Regions from separate parts of the Streptomyces sp. NPDC058257 genome, predicted to be linked through region 2. Evidence: riboswitches for the same ligand, from Rfam matches in the RefSeq annotation. Region 2 holds a riboswitch; the other holds the start of a gene.
What was found. A riboswitch is a leader RNA that binds a small molecule or an ion and turns the genes downstream of it on or off. The one in region 2 is predicted to bind cobalamin.

Region 1 (4,173 bases), on a different contig from region 2:
ACGGGACGCCAAGTCGGCGCGATTGGCGGAGAGTTCGGCTGTGATGGCGCCCGTCCCCTGGGCCAGGCCGCGGGCCAGGGTGGCGATCTCGGCTGTCTTCTGGTGCGCGAAGGCCAGCCAGCGGCCGATCTGCGGGTCGATGTCCCGTTCGGCGGTCGAGTCCAGCGGGACGTGGAGGAGGGAGCAGGACGCCGAGACGTCGACCCGGTCGGCGAGACCCAGGAGCGTGCCCAGCGTGGAGAGGGACTTCTCCAGGTCGTTGATCCAGATGTTGCGGCCGTTCACGACGCCCGCGACCAGACGCTTGCCGGGCAGACCGCCGACGGCGGCGAGATCCTCGAGCTGACTGGCCGCGGCCTCGGTGAAGTCGAGGGCGATGCCCTCGACCGGCGCCTTGGCGAGCACGGGCAGCGCCTCGCCGAGTCGGCCGAAGTACGAGGCGACAAGCAGCTTCGGGCGGTCGGTGAGGGCGCCGAGGTCGCGATAGGCGCGGGCGGCGGCGTTGAGCTCGGCCGGGGTACGGTCCTGCACCAGGGCGGGCTCGTCGAGCTGCACCCACTCCGCGCCCGCCGCGCGCAGGTCGGCGATGACCTCGGCGTACACGGGCAGCAGGCGGTCGAGGAGCGTGAGCGGCTCGAAGTCGGCCGCGACGCCGGGCGCGGGCTTGGCGAGCAGCAGATAGGTGACCGGGCCGACGAGGACCGGACGGGCCGCGAGGCCGAGCGCGAGGGCTTCCCCCAGCTCGGTGACCTGCTTGGCGGAGTCGGCGGTGAAGACGGTGTCGGGGCCGAGTTCCGGCACGAGGTAGTGGTAGTTGGTGTCGAACCACTTGGTCATCTCGAGCGGCGCCACGTCCTGGGTACCGCGGGCCATCGCGAAGTAGACGTCGATGGGGCATCCCCCGCTATAGCGAAGCCGAGCGCTTGGGGAAGGGGCGGTGTCGACAGCCTCGCGGTGTCGCTGGGGGACGGCGCCGACCATGACGCTGGTGTCGAGGACGTGGTCGTAGTACGAGAAGTCACCGGTCGGCACCTCATGGATGCCGGCGGCGGCCAGATGCTGCCAGGTGGACCGGCGCAGCTGCGCCGCGGTCTCCCGGAGGGCGTCAGCGGTGACACGGCCCTTCCAGTAGCCCTCGACGGCCTTCTTCAGTTCCCGGTTGGGGCCCTGGCGGGGGTAGCCGTACACGGTGGACCGTGCTGCCGCGGCTGCGGACTTCGGTGTCACGGAAATCTCCTTCGCGAGATGACTCCTTGAGATCCCGGAGACGGGACACGGACGCGAAGGGGTGACGAACCGGGCGGAGCGAACGCGCGCCATCGGCGCGGTGCTGCGGTACTCCACCTGATCTGTACGCCGACCCGCCCACGAGGTCACCGGGATGTCCGCACATGAGGGGTCACGTACGGGCAGCGGGCAGGTCTTCGGACTCGCGGGCACACCTGCCGAGGCAGGTTCCTACTGGCCGTCGCTTCCCGGATCCGCGCTCGGATCCAGTGCGTATGACGGCGGTCGTTCCCACTCACCGCTGCGGGGCAGTCCCGGATTCCCACCGGGTTCCCTCTTGCGACGCGTCTGCCTGGCGGGCAGGGCGAACCAGCTGCACTGGTCAGGCTAAGGGGTGGTCGGCGTCTTGGGCAGTACTGATCACATTCCGGACCGTGAGGTGAGACACGGATCCACGGAGCGGGGGACGTGAGAAGGGGAAGAAGTGCAGCCCGAGGACGCGGTCGGCACGCCGGGGCGCCATGCCCGGACGCATGGCAGGGATGGAGGAGGTGTTGGTGGCCAGGACCGCCTCGGGGTCCTGACGACCTCTTCCAGGGGGGGGCGAAGACCGCCCTCTTCGCGGCGGTGTTCTCGACGACGGCTTCGACGACAAGCTGCGGGCGGTGCCGCCACTGGACCGTGGCCGGCGATCGATGAGAACAGCAGCACCTTCGTGCCCTAACTCCTCGACTCCTCGACCATCGACGTGGCCGACGCGCGCAGCGCTCACGCGGCCGTGACGGCGGCCGGGATGCGGGCCCTGGACGCACCGGGCAGCGAGGCCCTCGCCGTCGCCGAGACCGTCGCGGGGATGTCCCCGCCCGTGGCGATGATGGCGAAGGAAGCCGTGTCCCGGGATTCGAGACGACCCTCGCGGAGGGCGTCCGCTTCGAACGCCGCCTCTTCCACGCCGTGTTCGCGACCGCTGATCAGAAGGAGGGCATGTCCGCTTTCGTCGACAAGCGACCGGCCGGTTTCACGCATTCATGAGGTCTTGGGCCTGAGGTCCGACCAGGGGCGTACGCCCCTGGTCGTGCGCGTCCCCGTGCGCCACAGCCGCGGCCGTCCCGCAAGTTGTCAGGAAACTCGGTCGCGCACTATGGTCACCACGCCTTGGTGAACGGGAAATCCGGTGTGATGCCGGTGCGGCCCTCGCCACTGTGATCGGGAAGTCCGGCTCCAGCCCTCGCGGCAGCCACTGGGTGCGAACGCATCCGGGAAGGCGGAGACCGGTCGGTATGACCCGTCAGCCAGGAGACCGGCCAAGGCGCGTTGTCCATCCACGAGGTGCTGGAGAGGGTCTGCTTAGCCATGCACATAGCCGAGGGTTTCCTCCCACCGGCGCACGCGATCGCCTGGGGCGTAGCGTCCGCGCCGTTCGTCGTCCACGGAGTCCGCTCCCTGACCCGTGAAGTCAAGGAGCACCCCGAGAGCACCCTGCTCCTGGGCGCCTCCGGAGCCTTCACCTTTGTCCTTTCCGCGCTGAAAATCCCTTCCGTCACGGGCAGTTGCTCGCATCCGACGGGCACCGGGCTCGGCGCGATCCTGTTCCGGCCGCCGATCATGGCGGTGCTCGGCACCATCACGCTGCTCTTCCAGGCCCTGCTGCTCGCCCACGGTGGGCTCACCACGCTCGGCGCCAACGTGTTCTCCATGGCGATCGTCGGGCCATGGGCCGGATACGCGGTCTACCGGCTCCTGAAGCGGTACGACGTGCCGCTCATGGTCGCCGTGTTCTTCGGCGCGTTCGTCGCCGACCTCTCCACGTACTGCGTCACCAGCGTCCAGCTGGCCCTGGCGTTCCCGGACCCGAGCAGCGGATTCCTCGGCGCCCTGGGCAAGTTCGGCGGCATCTTCGCCGTCACGCAGATCCCGCTGGCCGTCAGCGAGGGACTCCTCACCGTCCTGGTGATGCGGTTGCTCGTGCAGTCCAGCAAGGGCGAACTCACGCGGCTCGGCGTACTGCTGCAGGGCAAGCAGTCGGCAGCGACCGCGAAGAAGACGGAGACGGGGGCCAGCGCCTGATGAGCCGGAACGCGAAGATCAACATTGTGCTCCTCGTCATCGTCGCCGCGCTCGCGGTCCTGCCGGTGGCCCTCGGCCTCGGCGACGACGAAAAGGAACCGTTCGCAGGGGCGGACGCCCAGGCCGAGACCGCGATCACCGAGATCAAGCCGGACTACGAGCCCTGGTTCTCGCCGCTGTACGAACCCCCTTCCGGGGAGATCGAGTCGGCGCTCTTCGCCCTGCAGGCGGCACTCGGCGCGGGCGTCCTCGCGTACTACTTCGGTCTGCGCAAGGGGCGCCGCCAGGGCGCGGACATCGCACGGGAACAGGAAGCATCCGCGGAGCGGACCACCGACGCGGGGGGCGCCCGGCCCGAGACCGAGCAGGTCTGAGCCCGCGTGCTGCCCATCGACGCGGCGGCGCACAGCAGTCGCTGGCGCCGCCGCCACCCCGTGGACAAGGCCGTTCTCGGGCTCGGCCTCACTGTCCTCGCCGTCTCGCTGCCGCCGTGGCCCGGCGCCGCCCTGGTGCTGATCGTGGCGCTCGCCGTGCTGCTCGGGCCCGCCGGTGTGCCGCCGCGCAAACTGTGGCGGGCCTACCGCGTACCGCTCGGCTTCACCGTCACCGGAGCCCTGACCCTGGTCGTCCAACTCGGCGGAACCGAAGGGTTCGTCACGCTCGCCGACGGCGGTCCCGCGCGAGCGGGCGGTCTGCTCCTGCGCACGTCGGCGGCCTCGCTCGGCGTCCTGCTGTTCGCCTTCACCACGCCGATGTCGGATCTGCTGCCCCGTCTGGTGAAGGCGGGCGTTCCGGCGCCGGTCGTGGACGTGGCCCTGGTCATGTACCGGATGAGCTTCCTGCTCCTGGACTCCATGAGCCGGATCCGGCAGGCGCAGG
Region 2 (4,173 bases):
CTCGTCAGGCGAGGGATATCAGCGCGGGCTAGGCGCCCGGCAGATCCAGATGATCGCGATCGGCGGTGCCATCGGCACCGGCCTGTTCCTCGGCGCGGGCAAGGCCATTCACAAGGCCGGACCGAGCCTCATCCTGGCGTACGCCATCGCGGGCCTCGTCATCTTCTTCATCATGCGGGCCCTGGGCGAGCTGCTCATGTACCGCGCCGTGTCGGGCTCCTTCTCGGAGTACGCGCGTGAATTCATCGGCCCGTTCTTCGGGTACGTGACCGGCTGGACGTACTGGCTCTTCTGGGTCGTCACCGGCATCACGGAAGTCACGGCGGCCGCCCAGTACATGCAGTACTGGACACACGACGCCATCCCTCAATGGGGATACGCGCTGATCTTCACGGTCATCCTCTACGGCGCCAACCTGATCTCCGTGAAGCTCTTCGGTGAGCTGGAGTTCTGGTTCTCGATGGTGAAGGTCACCGCGATCATCGGCATGATCCTGATCTGCGCCGGCATCCTCACCATCGGCTTCTCCGACGCCGGTGACACCGCCTCCGTGTCCCACCTGTGGGACCAGGGCGGCTTCTTCCCCAACGGCATCGGCTCCACGCTGATGACGCTGCAGATCGTGATGTTCGCCTTCCTGGCCGTCGAGCTCGTCGGCGTCACCGCGGGCGAGTCCAAGGACCCGAAGACCGTCCTGCCCAAGGCCATCAACACCGTGCCGTGGCGCATCGCCGTCTTCTACGTCGGCGCGCTCATCATGATCCTCTCGGTCGTGCCGTGGACGGAGTTCGTGCCGGGCGTCTCGCCGTTCGTCGCCGCCTTCGACAAGATGGGCCTCGGCGTCGGCGCCGCGATCGTCAACTTCGTCGTCCTGACGGCCGCGCTCTCCTCCTGCAACTCCGGCATGTACTCCACCGGCCGCATGCTGCGCGACCTGGCGATGAACGGCCAGGGCCCGAAGTTCTTCACCAAGCTCACGAAGAACGGCCTGCCCCTTGTCGGCACCACCTTCTCCGCCGCGCTGATGCTGGTCGGCGTCTGGATCAACTACCAGTGGCCGGGCGAGGCGTTCAACTACGTCGTCTCCTTCGCGACCATCTCCGGCATGTGGGCCTGGATCATGATCCTGGTCTGCCAGATCAAGTACCGCCGCAAGGCCGACCGCGGCGAGCTGCCGCAGTCCACCTTCCGGGCGCCCGGCGCCCCGTACACGAGCTGGTTCGCCCTCGCCTTCATCGCGATGGTGATCGTGATGATGGGCATCGACAAGGACGCGCGGATCTCGCTCTACGCGGCTCCCGTCTGGGCCCTGATCCTGGGCGTCGGCTACCTGATCATGCAGAAGCGCGACCCGCAGTCGTCCGGCGGCGGCAAGACCGAGTCGCAGGACGCGGCGAAGTAGGCGCGGTAACCGCTGGATCCCAGCATGTGGGCCGGCCCGTACCACTCTTCGGTACGGGCCGGCCCTTCTGCTTATCCTGGCTGCCATGCTGACCCTGACCCAGGCCCTCCACGACCAGATCGTCGCGCACGCGCGCCAGGACCACCCCGACGAGGCCTGCGGTGTGGTCGCGGGCCCGGAGGGCACCGGCCGCCCGGAACGCTTCATCCCGATGCTGAACGCGGCCCGCTCGCCCACGTTCTACGAGTTCGACTCGACCGACCTCCTCAAGCTCTACCGCGAGATGGACGACCGCGACGAGGAGCCGGTGATCGTCTACCACTCGCACACGGCGACCGAGGCGTACCCCTCGCGCACGGACATCAGTTACGCGAACGAGCCGGGCGCCCACTACGTCCTCGTCTCCACGGCCGACGCCGACGGCGCGGGCGACTTCCAGTTCCGCTCCTTCCGGATCGTGGAGGGCGAGGTCACCGAAGAAGAGGTGAAGGTCGTCCAGGCATACTGAGCTCACCTTTGAGGCGGCAGGACCCAGGAAGCCGGTGCGAATCCGGCACGGTCCCGCCACTGTGACCCCACCCTCCGCGGGCGGGGCAGTCAGGAACTGACCTGCCGCCTTCTTCTCCCACGACGCAGGGGACGCGGTATCCCCTGGAGGAGGCGCTCAGCCATGCCCCGCCCCATACGCGTGCTCGTAGCCGCGGCCCTGCTGGCCCCGCTCGCCGCATGCTCGTCCGCCGCGGACCCCGCTTCGGACAAGACCGCCGCGAAGGCCGCCGGCTTCCCGTACACGGTCACGAACTGCGGCGTGCGGACGACGTACGAAGCACCCCCGAAGCGCGCCGTGACGATGAACCAGCACGCGACGGAAGTGATGCTGGAGCTGGGCCTGAAGGACCACCTGGCCGGGACGGCGTACCTCGACGACAAGGTCCTGCCGAAGTACGCGAAGGCCTACGCGGACACCCCGGTCCTCGCCAAGGAGTACCCCTCGTACGAGAAGCTCCTGGCCGCGAACCCCGACTTCGTCTACGGCGGCTACGCGAGCGCCTTCCTGGCGGGCGAGGGCCGCGGCCGCCAGGCCCTGGCGAAGTCCGGCATCGAGAGCCGCCTGAACGTCGAGGGCTGCGCGAAGAAGGCCGTGACCATGGGCGACGTCTACCGCGAGGTGCGGCAGGTCGGCTCCACCTTCGGGGTACGGGCGCGCGCCGAGGGGTGGGTGAGCGGCGCCGAACGCGAACTGGCGAAGGCGGCGAAGAAGACGGAGGACCGCGAGCCCGTCCCGGTCTTCGTCTACGACAGCGGCGACAAGACCGCGTTCACGGCGGGCGGCCGGGGCATCGGCAACGACATCATCGAGCGGGCGGGCGGGCGCAACGTCTTCGCCGACCTGGACAAGTCCTTCGGCGACGCGTCCTGGGAGTCGGTGGTCGACCGCAAGCCCGAGACGATCGTGATCCTCGACTACGGCGGCACGACCGTCGCCCAGAAGAAGAAGCGCCTCCTTAACGACCCGGTCCTGTCCGATGTCCCCGCGGTCAAGAACAAGAGCTTCGCGGTACTGCCCCTCTCGGACGCGGTGGTGGGGGTGCGGGCTCCGGGAGCGGTGAGCAAGCTGGCGGACCAGCTGTGAAGGCGCCTTTCGTAACTCGGCCCGTCCGGCGTTCGAGGACGGACCCGGCGAGGCCGGTGATGCACGGCAGCCGGTCCGGGACGGGGCAGCGGCTCCGCTACGGCACGGTCGTCGCGGGGCTGCTGACGGCCCTCGCCGCGGCGGTCGTGGCCGGACTCGCCCTCGGCTCCGTCCGAATCCCCGCGTCAGAGGTCCTGACGATCCTCACCGGCGGCGCGGACCCCTCCCCCTTCCGCACGATCGTCCTGGACGTAAGACTCCCCAGGGTCCTGCTCGGCGCAGCCGTGGGCGCGGGTCTGGCGGTCATCGGCACAGTCCTCCAGGCCCTGGTGAGAAACCTCCTGGCCGACCCCTTCCTCCTCGGGGTCTCCTCCGGCGCCTCCGCCGGAGCCGTCGCCGTCATCGTCCTGGGCAGCGCCTTCGGCATGGGCGCGGGCCTGGCCACCACGGTCACCATCCCGGCCGCGGCCTTCGCGGGCGCCCTGCTCTCCCTGCTGGTCGTCTACACCCTGGCGAGGTCGGGAGGCGGCGGCTTCGCCACCGGCCGCCTGATCCTGGCGGGCGTGGCCGTCTCCTACGTCCTCTCCGCCCTGACCAGCCTGATCCTGATCATGGCCGACAGCGCGGACCACCTGAAGGAAGTCCTGTACTGGACGCTCGGCGGCCTCGGCAGCGCCCGCTGGGACATGCTCGCCCTGCCCGGCGCCGCCCTGATCGCGGGCACGGCGCTGCTCGTGGCCCTGGCCCGCCCCCTTGACCTGCTCCTGGTCGGCGAGGAGGGCGCCACCGTCCTGGGCCTGGACACGGCCCGCTTCCGCGCCGCGGTCTTCGTCCTCGCCTCGCTCCTGACCGGCGTACTCGTCGCCTACAGCGGAGCCATCGGCTTCGTCGGCCTGATGGTGCCGCACGCGGCCCGGATGCTGGTCGGCGCCGCGCACCGGGCGCTCCTGCCGGTGGTGGCCCTGATGGGCGCGGTGTTCCTGGTGACCGCCGACCTCGCCGCGCGCACGGTCGCGGCGCCGCAGGACATCCCGGTGGGCGTCCTGACGGCGCTGACGGGCGGCCCGTTCTTCCTGTGGATGCTGCGCAGAAACCGTACGGAGGCGACAGCATGAGCCACCCGACCCGCCCCGCGGCG

Region 1: it holds a riboswitch for cobalamin, as region 2 does, so the genes downstream of both, ACFVXC_RS18665 (energy-coupling factor ABC transporter permease) here and ACFVXC_RS24160 (ABC transporter substrate-binding protein) in region 2, are expected to answer to the same signal.

What each region holds. Positions count from the first base shown of each region.
Region 1 covers NZ_JBHVXJ010000007.1:32,183-36,355, forward strand. The annotation lists gene metE (5-methyltetrahydropteroyltriglutamate--homocysteine S-methyltransferase) at 1-1,227, opposite strand, end outside; cobalamin riboswitch at 1,398-1,616, opposite strand; gene ACFVXC_RS18655 (hypothetical protein) at 1,610-1,762, opposite strand; partial or broken gene ACFVXC_RS18660 (enoyl-CoA hydratase-related protein) at 2,048-2,259, shown strand; cobalamin riboswitch at 2,353-2,551, shown strand; gene ACFVXC_RS18665 (energy-coupling factor ABC transporter permease) at 2,581-3,294, shown strand; gene ACFVXC_RS18670 (energy-coupling factor ABC transporter substrate-binding protein) at 3,294-3,668, shown strand; gene cbiQ (cobalt ECF transporter T component CbiQ) at 3,675-4,173, shown strand, end outside.
Region 2 covers NZ_JBHVXJ010000010.1:159,523-163,695, reverse strand. The annotation lists gene ACFVXC_RS24170 (amino acid permease) at 1-1,402, shown strand, start outside; gene ACFVXC_RS24165 (Mov34/MPN/PAD-1 family protein) at 1,488-1,910, shown strand; cobalamin riboswitch at 1,874-2,030, shown strand; gene ACFVXC_RS24160 (ABC transporter substrate-binding protein) at 2,073-3,035, shown strand; gene ACFVXC_RS24155 (FecCD family ABC transporter permease) at 3,095-4,150, shown strand; gene ACFVXC_RS24150 (ABC transporter ATP-binding protein) at 4,147-4,173, shown strand, end outside.